3 regions of the Paenibacillus sp. FSL F4-0236 genome follow, and region 1 is predicted to be linked to each of the others. Evidence: predicted binding sites of a transcription regulator. Region 1 holds the regulator's gene; each other region holds the start of a gene.
What was found. The regulator Rex, encoded in region 1, represses fermentation and respiration genes when NADH is low (regulators of the CRP and FNR family bind a similar motif). The targets are predictions, from matches to a motif close to TTGTGAAATATTTCACAA.
Positions count from the first base shown of each region.

Region 1 (5,094 bases):
TGACGAAGAGCTCAATCTAAGTGGACGTGGCGGAGATTTTTGGGAGACGGTAGCAAGCGATACCGATTCTTGTCTGGGTCGCTCGTGTCCTTGGTTCCGTAAGTGTTATTATCATCGGGCTAAGCATGAAGCTGGTATTGCAGACGTGGTCATTACGAACCACTCTAAGCTTTTCGCAGATGTTAAGGCTGGGCATCAACTACTTCCGGCTTATGAACATCTTGTAATAGATGAGGCCCATCATCTGGAGGACGTGGCTGGCAAGCATTTAGGCATGCATATGAAGCATTTCACGGTGGCACATACACTATCGCGTCTTTATAAGGATAGTCGAAATGGCCAACTTCCTACACTTCGCCAAATGCTTCAGTCATCAGGCAGTGAGGAAGCTTCTGAATGGAGCGGAGTGATCGATAGAATCTATCCGGACCTTCTTACCGTAAAAGAAACCTGGGATCTGCTTAGTGATAAACTATTCAGCCTCTTGCCGGAACGCAGCGATGCAGCGGCGGGAGAAGCCGGCCAGTTAGTCATGCGGCTACTTCCTACCCGTAAACCGAAAGATTGGGATGAATTGGTTGCTTTAGAGAATACTATGAATCTGACATTAAGCGAAATTATCCGTAAAGGTGATAAAATGCTTAATGAGATGCGAGATCAAGAAGGTCAATCTTCCTCAGATAGCCTAGTTACCGATATTAGCGGCTTATTTAAGGATTTAGCTTCTATACGTGAGCAAGTACGGTTTTTTATGGGATTAAATGATGAGAATGTAGTATATTGGCTGGAGGCGAATGGAAATTATCGCAGTAAATCGCTACAGCTGTATGCCGTTCCTGTTGATGTTAGTACTCAGCTTAAGGAGCTGTTTTTCGACAAGAAAAAAAGTATCGTACTAACTTCGGCGACACTCTCTGTGGATAAATCATTCCAGTTTATGATTGATAATCTCGGACTTAATGAAGCTGCGGAAGAGGGGCGTCTGATGACATCACTCCTGCCTTCTCCCTTTAAGTATCGGGAGCAGGCGCTGTTAGTTATTCCGCGGGATTTCCCAAGTGTGAAGGGGAGTGTAGGCGATGCCCGATTTGTCGATACACTCGTACAGTCACTAGCAGAAGCAGCTATTACAACACGTGGGCGGATGCTTGTCCTGTTTACTTCTTACAAGATGCTACGCCAGGTTTACGATCCTCTGAAAGAGGCTCTAGCCTCACAAGAGATCACGGTGTTAGGTCAAGGCGTGGAGGGGGGCAGCCGTAGCAAGCTGATCCGCCGTTTTCAGGACAGTGCAGCTTCTGTACTGTTAGGAACAAGCAGCTTTTGGGAAGGTGTAGATATTCCAGGTGAAGCATTAACATGCTTGGCCATCGTGAGACTCCCATTTCAACCGCCAAACCACCCCCTAGCGGAAGCGAAGTCTGAGTTATTACAAGCCCAGAAAAAGAATCCGTTCATGAAGTTGTCTGTTCCTCAGGCGGTTATTCGCTTCAAGCAAGGATTTGGGAGGCTGGTACGGACAGCGCAAGATCGGGGTATTGTTATTGTGTATGACACAAGGGTGATCGAATCTCACTATGGGAAGTATTTCCTCTATTCGTTGCCTGGCCCGAAAATGGAGCATATGCTTACGGATCAAATGGTTCCTCGTATAGCGGAGTGGTTGGAAGACGGAGGCGTTTCTTGAAAAGAACGTCATCGATCTTATTAATCACTCTACAAGGAAGGGCGGTATAAGAATACCGCTCTTCCTTGAGACGAGGTGCAGATATTTCGATAGGATTTGAACAGAATATCACTTAAATTAGGAGGTAAATTATGAAATCGGATAAAATATCAGAAGCCGTTGTTCGCAGACTTCCTGTGTACTTGCGTTTCTTGAATGATCTCCAGAAACGTGAAATATTAACCGTTTCCTCACAAGAACTAGGACAAAAACTTGATTTGAATCCTGCTCAAATTCGTAAAGATTTAGCTTATTTTGGAGACTTTGGTAGAAAAGGTATCGGGTATGACGTAACTTATCTTATTGAAAAAATCCGTCATATTCTGAAGCTGGATCAACAATTGAATGTGGCTTTAGTAGGTGCCGGTAACCTTGGACATGCATTATCTAATTACAATGCTTATCTGAAAGATACTATGAAGATTACCGCTATATTTGACTCCTATGCACCTAAGGTAGGGCGGAAAATCAACTCTCTTACCGTTCAACCGATGGAGGAGCTTGGTCAGACGGTTCGTGAGCAAGGTATTCGAATTGGGATCATTACTGTGCCTGATTCAGAAGCGCAGAATGTAGCAGATATTCTCATTGAGTCTGGCATTGAGGCGATTTTGAATTTTGCACCAGTGATTCTAAAAACACCATCGAATATCCGGGTTCATGCTGCCGATTTTACAACGGATTTGCAAAGCCTTGCTTATTATTTGAAAGACGGAAAGGAAGAAAGCGGAAATGAAGAGCAGTAAAACGATTATTAAGGGCGGGCGTTTTCTTATTCCGGGAACGGATGAGCCGGTTCTGAATGGATATATGACTATTGAAGATGATTTGATCACTTACATAGGAAAAGAAGAGCCTTTAATGGAAGATGATGTGCAAGTTGTTGATGGCAGTCGTCTGCTGTTTATGCCAGGTCTGGTAAACACACATGGCCATGCGGCAATGTCATTGCTTCGTGGTTATGGAGATGATTTAGCACTTCAGGTGTGGCTTCAAGAGAAGATGTGGCCGATGGAAGCGAAATTCACTGGAGAAGATGTATACTGGGGAACCTCCTTGTCGGTACTGGAAATGCTAAAAGGTGGTACTACAACCTTCTTGGATATGTATGATCATATGGATCGAGTAGCAGAGGTAGTCGAATTATCAGGCATTCGTTCTGTACTGATGAGAGGCGTAATCGGATTATGCCCAGAGGAAGTACAAAATCACAAGCTTGCGGAAGCGATTTCTTTTGCACGAAATTGGCATGGTAAGGCTGATGGTAGAATTACGACGATGATCTCGCCACACGCCCCATATACTTGCCCACCGGACTTCTTTGTTAAGTTTGTTCAAGCGGCACATGATTTGGATTTACCGATGCATACCCATATGTCCGAGACCAAACGCGAAGTGGAGCAGAATGTGGTGGATTACGGACTTCGGCCAGTAGCGCATTTAGAGAAGCTTGGAATGTTCACACGTCCGTCTATTGTTGCACATGGCGTTCATTTGAATGATGAAGAGATCGAGATACTGGCTCGTCATGATGTAGGCGTGTCTCATAACCCAGGAAGTAATCTGAAACTGGCTAGTGGAGTGGCTCGGGTTACGGATCTTCTAAAGGCTGGTGTGAAGGTATCACTGGGTACAGATGGTGCGGCAAGCAATAATAACCTGGATATGTTTGAAGAGATGCGTCTTGCAGCCCTCATCCATAAAGGTGTAAGTGGTGATCCGACGGCTGTTCCAGCTCCGGAAGCGCTGCGTATAGCTACAGAGTATGGCGCAAAGTCTATCTTTTTAAATGATGTGGGTAGACTCGCTGTTGGCATGAAAGCGGACTTTATCGCGATTGATATAGACCAGCCGCATTTGCTACCACACACAGATCTGTTGTCTCATGCTGTATACTCTGCCAGTGCCAAGGATGTTGAGCATGTATGGGTGAATGGTAAACAGGTTGTAAAACACGGAGAATGTGTAACGCTAGATGAGGAAGCAATCCGTCGTAAGGCACAAGAATCATTTGATGGACTGCTTAAACGGTAGTCTAAGATCATAACGAATAACTGAAAGGCTGTGACTTTCTGCGATTGCAAAGTTACAGCCTTTTGTGTTTCTGATAATTAGATCATTGAATTGGATATGAAACTTTGGATAAACACACAGGTGTGTTATATAATCAAAAAAGATATATTACTAGAAAGGGAGCTGTACCTTGAAGAAAAGGAAAAAATGGATCCTCCTGGGGTCAGTTCTGATTCTGCTCCTTCTGTTCGGACTTATCCAGTTCTATGCTTATATTATGAAAGATCAATGGAACGAGCGAGATATCGCTAAGGATGTCGCTAAAACCAGTGCTGGTCTGACAGAGGTAACCAAAGCGCAGAAATCCGTGTGGGATGATAATGCGGTGTACTGGGTCTTAACAGGGAAGAATGAAGCCGGGACCGAGTTGATGGTTTGGGTACGTTTTACTGTAGACGGGAAGTTTGCTGAAGGAACCGACGCAGTATATGCTGAAGAACTAAGTAAAGGGACCTCTGAAGCGAAAATGCGTAGCCTTATAAAAGCCGATCTTCCGGACATCAGCATTGAGCGGTTGTTGCCAGGAGTATATAACGGGGAGTATGCTTGGCAGCTTTTTTATAAACAAAGCGGTCGATATTATTATCAATTTTATCGGTTCTCAGATGGGGCTCGAATGGGTGAAGGTTACAGTTTACCTAGCCGCTAAATTAAACAAAAGCATTATAGGAGAAACAAGCGGACCATTTATGGTTCGCTTGTTTTTTAAAATGACATATTATTTGATATACTATAAGTACACGAATTGTGATATACTATAAGAGTAGTTTTTATGTATTGGTATTTAAAGATTCATACGAAAAAAGGTCTGTTAGTTAAGAGTAACAGCCCTTTTTTTGTCGAATTAAATCAATAAATTTAATAAAATGGAAAGAATTAAAAAATAAAATTTTAAATATCTTCACACTTTTTTTCAATATAGTATATACACCTGTGATATACTACTGTTTGTAATTAGAACAGTGTTAGTAGAACGTCAGGCTCTGATGAGCTCTTAGCAGCTATGACTTTGGATCATTCTGTTTACATTTTTTCATCTTTGAGAGGAGGACGTTTCTTGAAATTACGTCTTGTACCTGTACTGATAACGTCTCTACTGTCGGCTATGCTATTATTCGGAGGATTCTTTTTATATCGTCAGTTTGCTTTACAGGAACCGCTCCAAAAGATTGTAACCGGATTTGAGGGAGTAAATACTTCACATATTAGTATTAACCGCGATGAGGTCACTTTGAAACTTGATTTGCAGCCGGGCACGAATTTACGTGATCTAGTATCGTATGTATCCAAAGAAG
Region 1 is NZ_JBBOBK010000001.1:1,278,623-1,283,716, forward strand. Features, by position in the region: gene dinG (ATP-dependent DNA helicase DinG) at 1-1,687, shown strand, start outside; gene NSQ29_RS05845 (redox-sensing transcriptional repressor Rex) at 1,819-2,472, shown strand; gene NSQ29_RS05850 (amidohydrolase) at 2,459-3,760, shown strand; gene NSQ29_RS05855 (cell wall elongation regulator TseB-like domain-containing protein) at 3,930-4,448, shown strand; gene NSQ29_RS05860 (hypothetical protein) at 4,857-5,094, shown strand, end outside.

Region 2 (5,094 bases), 290 kb from region 1:
GTGCGGGCGATATTTTGAGAAAAATACGTAGTATTACAGATGATTTCACTCCACCGGCGCATGCTTGCACGACCTATCGATTGACATATGCCCGGCTGGAAGAGTTGGAGAGTATGACTTTTGAACACGTACATTTGGAGAATAATATATTGTTCCCTAGGTTTCAGTGAAGATGAATAGTGTGCTAAAGAGTCCCTTAGGGGGCTTTTTTTATAGGGAATTATAGAATGTAAAGAAATGCGGATAACTCCGTTGAAAAAGGTAGAAGAAATGATCGTGAAAAATATGGGTAAGATCGATTGATGGATGGATGGATGGATGGATGGCAGGCAGGCAGGCAGGCAGGCAGGCGGAAGGATTGCTTAAAAGCGGACTACGAGATAGCGCCGAATGAGCAAAAAGAAGGGGATAAATCCCCCAGAATATGCGAAATGACGCCGAATGAGCAAAAAGAGGGGGATAAATCCCCCAGAATATGTGAAATGGCGCCGAGTGAGCAGAAAGAGGGGGATAAATCCCCTAGAATATGCGAGATAGCGCCGAATGAGCAGAAAGAGGGGGATAGAGGTTAGCTTTTTAAAAAGTTTTTGTCAATTTTAGAAGTAAGCTTGTTATTACTTATTTGAGAACATGGCTTGTTTAAGTTATCCTTAAAAAGACAGTATACATAACTTTACAAGCCTGAGACGCTATATGGTCATTAGGCGGGACAAGGCGGTGCCAGGATGCCCATGCGATCTTTGTGGAAATTGATGTTAGGATTAGTCATTGTATTCATAATAGGTGGATGCTCTACTAACAATGACGGCAATAGTAATGCTAATAATGGTGTGGCAGGATCAGAGGGACCGACAATATCGATAAGGGTTGGAGATAATGAACTGCTTACTAAACCATCAGATAGGTTACTTAGTGGGAGTTATAGAAATGGAATATCGATCATGGAGCTACTGAAAGGTAGTAATGTTGCCACATTTGCTGAGGATAACTCAAGCATTGTTTCGGTAAAGGATTTTTCGCTAGAGGCGGGAATGGTTTGGGAGCTTCAGATGGGCGGTCAAATCATTGGGAATGCGGATTGGAATAATACTGTAGGGTATGATTCACAGCTAGTCTTCACCGCGAAGTCGAAGGACCATCAAGCACCACTTCAAACTGTAAGGCTGACCTTGAACGGTGGAAGTGTTGAAGTAGACTTGCATCATACGTATATTATGTTATTTGAAGAGGATTTAACTGTAAGAGATTTGCTCAAAAGCTGTAGTAGCGTACAGTTGGCCGATGACAATAAAAAGGTGCTTTCCGTCGACGATTATACTCCTCTTAGTAATGAAGAATGGAAGCTGAAGGTGAACGGAAAACAACTACTTGATGATGGAATGGATATGAAGCTCAGGGCTCATGATGAATTGGAGATTTTATTGACTTTACGCTAAAAAATCGTAAATTAAGCCAGATCAACGGTTGTTCAGAATCGTTAATCTGGCTTTTTATGTGGAAAATTTATCTAACAATTATCAGTAGACTAAAGTGTGAAAATATTCACAATTAAAGTGACTGCAATCACAATGACGACTTGAATTTGAACCGTATAATTCCAATATGTAGAAGAGAAATTGATCAGGTATTCATAAGCTTGAGGAGGCACCTTACCATGACAACGATAAGAGAAAAACTAGTATTAGTCGGCAACGGTATGGCAGGCATAGGTACGATTGAGCAGATATTGAAGCTGGGTGGAGCTTATGACATCACGGTTTTTGGAAGTGAACCTCACCCCAATTACAATCGGATCATGTTGTCTTATGTTCTTGAAGGAAGTAAGACCCTTAATGATATCATCCTAAACGACTGGAATTGGTATGAAGACAATAATATAACTCTACACACGGGAACAACGGTCACACGAATTGATGAAGGCTCGAAGCAAGTTGTTACGGATAGTGGGATGATAGTCCCCTACGACAAGGTAATTATTGCGACAGGCTCGAATTCGTTTATTTTACCTGTACCTGGCAGTGATAAAGAGGGCGTTGTAGGATTCCGAGACATTTCAGACTGTGATGCGATGCTGGCAGCGGCCAAACAATACAGCAAAGCGGCTGTCATCGGCGGGGGTTTGCTTGGGTTGGAAGCGGCAAAAGGTCTTGTGAACCTTGGTATGGATGTTACCGTAGTTCATTTGATGGAAGATCTGATGGAGCGTCAGCTTGATCGGAATGCCTCCTCGATGCTGCAAGCTGAGCTTGAGCGTCAAGGCGTGAAATTTGCTATGGGCAAACAAACGATAGAATTGAGCGGGGAACAGAGAGTAAGTGGATTGCGTTTTAGTGATGGCAGTACGCTTGCTGCAGATTTTGTGGTAATGGCTGTTGGAATCAAACCGAACGTGACATTGGCAAAAGATAGCGGAATCTCCGTAAATCGTGGGATCGTGGTGGATGATTATTTGCAAACTTCCATGCAGAATGTATATTCCATCGGCGAATGTGCTGAGCATCGTGGTATGTGTTACGGACTGGTGGCTCCACTATTTGAACAAGGCATGGTTCTAGCTAAACATTTATGTGGTAGCGATACCAAGCCTTATGAAGGTTCGATTGTTTCCACGAAGCTTAAAATATCTGGGGTGGATGTATTTTCTGCAGGTGAGTTTTTGGATTCTCCTGAACACACTGTGATTTCAAGCAAAGATGAATGGAAGAGAACTTATAAGAAAATTTTGCTCAAAAATAATGTGATTGTCGGTGCGGTTTTGTTCGGTGATGTAACGGAGTCCGCGAATCTGCAAAAGCTAGTAAAACAAGGCGCGGTAATGACCGATGAGATTTATACGGAGGTTATGGGAACAGGCTGCTGCGGTGGCGGAGCTAAGAAGAGCACATCCGTAGAAGCAATGGCGGACGAAGAAATTGTCTGCGGCTGTAATGGTGTAACTAAAAAAGCGATCGTAGATGCTGTCACTGAACATGGTTTTACTACTGTGGATGAGATCAAAGCATGCACTGGCGCTACTCGCTCTTGTGGTGGTTGTAAACCCGTAGTAGAACAAATCCTGCAATTTGTCTTAGGCGACAGTTTCCAGCAAGCTGCTAAGCAAGGTATTTGTGGGTGCACAACGCTTAGCCGTGATGAAATTGTTGCTGAAATTACAGCTAAAGGTCTTAAAACAACAAAAGAGGTCATGAATGTACTCGGTTGGAAACAAGAGGAAGGCTGCTCCAAGTGTCGTCCGGCGATTAACTATTATCTAGGGATGATGAACCCTGATACCCATCAAGATGAGAAAGAATCCCGATTTGTAAATGAAAGAATGGGTGCCAATATTCAAAAAGATGGAACCTACACCGTGATACCACGCATGTATGGTGGGGTAACTACGCCGGAGGATTTGAAGAAAATCGCTGATGTTTCCCTTAAATATGATGTGAAAGTTGTGAAGGTAACTGGAGGGCAACGCCTGGATCTAATCGGTGTGAAAAAGGAAGATTTGCCTAAAGTATGGGAAGAGCTCGATATGCCATCAGGTTATGGTTATGCCAAGTCGCTACGTACGGTTAAGACTTGTGTGGGCTCCCAGTTCTGCCGCTTTGGCACACAAGATTCGCTGGGAATGGGCGCGCTCATAGAACGTAAGTATGAACGTCTTGATTTTCCTGCCAAGTTTAAAATAGCTGTCAACGGCTGTCCACGTAACTGTGCGGAATCCTGCACGAAGGATATTGGCATCGTTGGAAATGATGGTGGTTGGGAAGTGTTTATCGGTGGTAACGGTGGGATCAAGCCACGGATCGCAGACTCCTTCTGCAAAATTAAGACCGATGAAGAGTTGATCGAAGTGTGCTCCGCTGTGATGCAATATTACCGTGAGACCGGCAATTATTTGGAGAGAACTTCCGAGTGGGTTGAGCGTATGGGACTTGAGCAGATTCAAATGGTTATTTTGAATAATGAAGATAACCGCAAAGAGCTGGCCGCACGGATTGACTTTGCTCTGACTCAGGTTACGGATCCTTGGAAAAAAATGCTCAATGACAGCAGCACTCGTGCTGCGCTTTTTGAAGAAACAAGAGTCTAGCGGGATATAACGCACACAGAAGGGGAGAGACCAATGAATAAGACAACACAAACGTATCCAATAGGATCAGTACAGGATTTCCTGCTGCAGATTGGCCGTGTGGTGATTGCTGGAAATGTGGAGCTGGCTGTATTTCGTACCTCTGACGGAGCGATCTATGCACTTGAGAATCGGAGCCCTCATCCAAAAGGGGGGCCGCTTGCGGAAGGGATCGTTTCGGGTCACTTTCTTTATGATCCACTGTATGATTGGAAAATAGATCTTCGCACGGGTGAAGTTCAGGCACCGGATCAAGGTATCGTTATGACTTATCCAGTCTCCCTTGTCGGAGACATTGTGACAGTGAGCTTGTAGACACCGAAGCTTGTAGTAAAGGATGAAATAGAAAACGGTGGGGTGGAGTATTATGTTTACTCAAAGTGTGGAAAACATTGTCGAGGCGGCAGTCAGCAAGCGAGACCAAATGAATGAAAGTTTACCAAGATATTTTCTAGCAGCCCTTTTGGCAGGAGCATATGTAGGCATTGGGATTATCCTTATTTTTTCGCTGGGAGCGCCTCTAGCGGCTGCCAAATCGCCTTTCCAACCCCTCATTATGGGTGCATCCTTCGGTATTGCCTTGACTCTTGTTGTGTTTGCAGGCTCAGAGCTGTTTACCGGAAATAATATGTTCTTTACGGTTAGTACACTAGCTGGTAGAACAAGTATCTGGGATACTGTCAAGAACTGGGTGCTTGTGTTTGTAGGGAATGTGGTAGGGGCAGTGATTTTAGCACTTTTGATTCGAGGAACTGGACTATTCAGTGCGGCTCCCCCAGAGCATCTGATCTTTGCGGCTGCAGTCAAGAAAATGAGCCTTCCGTTTTCGGAGCTATTTTTCCGTGGAATTCTATGTAACTGGCTGGTCTGTCTAGCGCTATGGATGGCCTCACGCGCTAAAAGTGAAACTGCGAAGCTGGTTCTAATCTGGTGGTGTTTGTTTGCCTTTATTGCGAGTGGATATGAGCACAGTGTGG
Region 2 is NZ_JBBOBK010000001.1:987,205-992,298, forward strand. Features, by position in the region: gene ric (iron-sulfur cluster repair di-iron protein) at 1-170, shown strand, start outside; gene NSQ29_RS04465 (hypothetical protein) at 303-572, shown strand; gene NSQ29_RS04470 (hypothetical protein) at 726-1,436, shown strand; gene nirB (nitrite reductase large subunit NirB) at 1,655-4,078, shown strand; gene NSQ29_RS04480 (nitrite reductase (NAD(P)H) small subunit) at 4,112-4,432, shown strand; gene NSQ29_RS04485 (formate/nitrite transporter family protein) at 4,485-5,094, shown strand, end outside.
Region 2: nirB (nitrite reductase large subunit NirB) is a predicted target of Rex. The motif match lies at 1,531-1,548, and genes of this name have one in related genera.

Region 3 (5,094 bases), 4.1 Mb from region 1:
AAGTCGCAGTTACACCTGTTACTTTGCCGCTTTCGTCCTTCAGCAAGGTTTCGGCTTTCATATTCGTTTTGATCGTGATTTGATCAGCGTCTGTTTTGGCTTTTAACTTAGTAATCAATTCAACACCTGTATGACCTACAGGAATCAACGCACGTTTTCTGGAATGGCCTCCAAATTGGAACAGATGATCAGGTAAGAACTCTACCTTGATATCATCGCGCAGCCATTCGGCAGATGTTAGAGCATTGTCGGCAAGAATACGAACCATCTTTGGATCCCCGAGGTTGTCTCCACCTTTCATCGTATCATTATAGAACAAGTCAGCTGTGTCATCTGTGATGCCAAGAGCACGTTCAACCCAGTTGTCAGGCGCATTCATCTCACCACCGGAGATCAATGTGTTGCCGCCAACAGCTGGCATTTTCTCGAGCAGAACTACACTAGCTCCAGCGCTCTTCGCTTCGATAGCCGCACTAAAGCCAGCACCCCCGGCACCGATGACGACAACATCATAGGTTTGCTCGAGTTCTTCTTTGTCTTTGCTTTTACTGACTGCAGCGCCAGCGACAAGGGTAAGTCCAGACTTCGTAATTGCATCTTGAATGGCTTCGAGATATCCTTTGCTTGTAACCGTAGATCCGCTAACGGCATCAACTTTTGCGCTGTTAGTTGCCATGACATCTTGCTTGAGCTGCGTATAAACAGGTTCTGCAAGTACTTCATTTTCCTTATGCTCTGTTACTTTAATGTCAGTGATCTTGTTATCTAATAAGGAAACTTGTACTTTAATATCGCCATGTTTACCTTGCCCAACTCCTTCAAAGACTTGAACTCCGTTTGCATCTGCAGCGGGTGCTGCATCTTTACCGCCGCAGGCAGCAAGCGTGAACATAAGACTGAGGACTAGTAGAATAGATAACAGCTTTTTCGTGTGAGTTCGCATAATATCTCCTTCATTCTGTTGTGAATTGGTTACATACACTAGGGAGAGGAAGATTTGCTAGGCAAATCCCTTATCTCTAGCCTAGACATGAATGTTATTTCATGTGAAAATATGCACAAGACCTATTATAGATTTAGTACAGCATTATGTATTTGCACAGATTAGCGTTTTTTTGTCTTTTTCGGGCATGTAAGAAACGGATATTGTGAAGGGCTATGATTACAATGAAATCAATTCACTTAAAAATTACGTTAATCGCAGGAGGCTGCTTCTTGCTGCTGTTCGTTGCATTGCTTGTAACAATATATTTGGAGATGAACCATACGGTTGTCCCTTTGAATAAGAACTTAACGCAGCAAGTGGTTAATGCACGCAGCGACCAGATTGATTATTGGTTTAATCAGCGCATTGGAGAGATAGACATGCTTGCTTCTCTAGCTTCGGACCATCAGTGGACACGAGATGAATTGCTGCAAGAGATCGATAAGTTCGAGGTGAAGAAGCAAGTAGAGTACGAATCCATACGCGTGGTGGATATTCACGGAAATTCCTGGTCAGCAAGGGACAAGCCTTTTTCGATACTAAACCGACCCTACTATCGAAAACAACTGCTAAATTCAGATTCCAATTATGTGGTGAGTAATCCGATCGTATCCAAAGCGAATGCAGTTGAAATCGTCGTCATTCTCTATCGCGTGAATCCATCGGTGAATGATGAAGTAGCTTATATTGCCGCAGCCGTCTCCGTCAAGAAGATGAAGGAGATTGCTCAAGATGTAATGCTATATGACCAGTCAGGCCAGCTTATCATCGATTGCAGAGAGCTGGGTGAAGGAGATGAAGCGGAGGATGCAGCAGATAAGAAGAACATGAGTGTATTTGAGGCTCCAATTCAAAATGTGGAAGGCTGGAAGCTAGTACTCGAAGTACCGAATTCAAGTCTATCGCTAGCGGTGATCAAAACCCAGCGGACTGCATTGCTGGTAGGCGTTCTTATCGGTAGTGCGTTTATCGTCTTTCTGATGCTGCTTGCTTCTTCCATTATTCGTCCAATTCAGTCGCTTCGCCAGGTAATGGAAAATGTGCAGAACGGCAACCAAACCATACGAGCAGATGTTACGCGCTCGGATGAGATCGGCGATCTTGGGCGAAGCTTCAATGACATGCTTGTTCAATTATACGCTGTGGAGCAGGACCGAAAGGAGATGGAACTCAGACTGATTCATGAGCAGATCAAGCCGCATTTTTTATACAACACATTGGATACGATCCAGTGGATGGCAACGGAACATGGAGCAGACAATGTGGTGGAGATGGTGGAAGCGCTTAGCGCGTATTTTCGATTAGGGCTTGGCACAGGCAGTCCCTACATTCTGCTTGATCAGGAGTTGTACCATGTCGAGAGTTATCTTCATATTCAAGGCGTACGATATGAGGAGATTCTGGACTACGAGCTTCGATATGATGAAAAGCTTGCTCAGTGCCAAGTCGTTCGCTTCATGCTGCAGCCGTTGGTAGAAAATGCGATTTATCACGGGATTAAGCCACTTGGGGATCAAAAGTGCAAAATTTCGATCACAGCATATAAACAGGTCGATTATTTGGTCATTAAGGTTGAAAATAATGGGGTTATGATTCCTGAAGAGAAGCTTGAACAGATGAATCAAGCCCTTCTTGATGATAAATATGATCGTTCTGCCACAGGCTTTGGGCTATACAGTGTAAACCATCGCATTCGACTAGCTTACGGGGTGCCATATGGCCTTGCAGTGAAGAGCGAAGATGGCATTACCGTTATGGTCATTCGAATACCTTTGGACGGGGAGTGGAATGAAGATGTGGAAGATTGTCATCGTCGATGATGAAACGATCATTCGCAAAGGCTTGCGACAATACATTGAGGAGAGTCCGTATCTTTTTGAGGTTGCAGGAGAAGCGAAAAGTGCAAACGAAGCATTGAATATGGTGGAGGAAGCCCCACCACATGTATGTCTTGTGGACATCAACATGCCGAATATGAATGGGCTCGATCTGATGAATATATTGCGCGAACGCTGTCCGTCGGTTCTGGTTGTCATCATCAGCGGCTACGATAACTTTGAATATGCGCGTCAAGCCGTGCAACTGCAAGCATTCGATTATGTATTGAAACCTGTGCCGAAGAGTGATCTGAACAAGCTGCTTCATCGGATCGATGAGCATCTTCAGGCAAAATATCCTTTGCATTCACATGAAAGCAGGGTGGATAAGGAGCTGGGGCTTCCCGGGTATACAGGGGATGGAACAGTGCTTATCCAAAAAGTGATCGAGTATATTGACAGTCATTATCAGGATCCGGAGCTATCTATTACTAGAGTAGCAGCGCTATTTCATATCAACCAAACCTATCTTAGCAAGCGTATGAAGCAAGAAATCGGTGCTTCATTCCTTGACTATGTCACCGAGCTCCGGATATCGAAGGCGAAGGAGATTCTGGATGACGTAATGCCGAATATCAAAATCGGGGATCTGGCCGTGAAGGTAGGGTATAAGAGCCAGTACTATTTTAGTCGTGTGTTCAAAAATAGAGTCGGCTCAAGCCCCTTAGAGTACAAAAAGCATCCGTTCGGTTATGGATAGGGCATCAATTTAGTAGAACGCCGCAGTAATTAGGCGCCACCATATATAAACACGACGCAGCCTCGAGGGGTTGCGTTTTTTATGTGGCGGATTGTTTAGAGGACATTGATAGAAAATAGGTAGGACCTTAGGAGGTAAGCGCTATCTTTATACCTATAAAAACGCGACGTGAAGGCCTTCATGTCAACAAGTGTATACCCAATGTCATTAATTATCTATTTGAAAGAAAGGCCACTTTTCATAATGTTACTATAAGGACATTGACATATGTTATAAGCTTCTATGACGTGTCGGAATCTCGGAAGGGAGGAAAGAGCATCGAGGTAAGCTGAAATGGAAGCGCATACCATTTAGGAGATTGATGTTTCTTGACTCAAGAATCAGAAGGGAGTTCGTACGATATGAAGAGGAGTAGAAAATGGGTAGCTCTCGTTATGGTTGCGATCATGATCGTAACGATGATGCCGATCGCGCAAGCGGAAGAGGCGCTGCCGCCTACACAGACAGAGGAACAGACACCAACGAACCCGCCGGGCGAAGCCGATCCGGTCGAGGTGACGAATCCATCAGACCTACCGGGAGCGGGTACGGAGGGTGTTATTGCGTCAGTGTATGGGGCGGTATATCACAATCTTGCAGCGGGCTTATCTTATGAGTGGTCGCAAGAGCCGGAAGCTTCAAATCCGGATGAAGGCAACAAACTTACGGATGGTATATATGGGGCAAGCAATAGATCCGACGTAGCATGGGTTGGACATCATTTGGGTAAGACACGCGAAGTTGTGTTTGATTTGGGGGCGAAGAAATCACTCACGGGTATTAAAGCCAATTTCCTCGAAGATTGGCCAACGAACAATGTACTCGTGCCACTCACGGTATCGATGTACGTCTCTGATGACAAGGTGAACTGGGGACTGCTCAAAGACAATGCCACGCAGAAGCTGTGGAATGATGGTAAATACACGGAGACCTATGTGTGGGATGGCAGCAAGGACGGTATTAAAGCGATCGGCCCAGATGCGAAAATCGCGTATGCTCGGTACGTGAAAGTAACATTCACAATGCATACGCGTGCAATGACCTTCGTGGATGAGATTGAAATCCTCGGTGAAGAGGGCAAAGTTGCCGGAGCCGTAACTGTTCCAACGCATACGCCGAAATTCTTGGCGGCAGGCGAAGCGACAGCGGGTATAGAGCATCTTGGACTTTTGTATAACGGGCAATATGCGAATGACTTAGGCATCTGGACAAAAGAACGGATCATTCCGAACATTAGTTATGTCGATAAGGACGGCAAGATTAAGGATCGACTCTTCGACGGCGTCCTGTATCTTGGCATTAACTCTCCAAATCCAGGTCGTGATTTCGGCGGGCGGGCTTATCTTGAAGATTGGCAATGGTATCTGGATAAGACCTTTGCGGTAGGCGGTGATATGGATGCGTTAAACGCAGCGGCTAAGGAAGTATCCGATGCGCTGAACGAGTCTGGCGTGAAGGAAAAGGTTGTCCTCATGATTCCGGATCCAGGTGAA
Region 3 is NZ_JBBOBK010000001.1:5,372,249-5,377,342, reverse strand. Features, by position in the region: gene NSQ29_RS24000 (flavocytochrome c) at 1-943, opposite strand, end outside; gene NSQ29_RS23995 (sensor histidine kinase) at 1,168-2,805, shown strand; gene NSQ29_RS23990 (response regulator transcription factor) at 2,780-3,562, shown strand; gene NSQ29_RS23985 (DUF4855 domain-containing protein) at 3,964-5,094, shown strand, end outside.
Region 3: NSQ29_RS24000 (flavocytochrome c) is a predicted target of Rex. The motif match lies at 1,045-1,062, and genes of this name have one in related genera.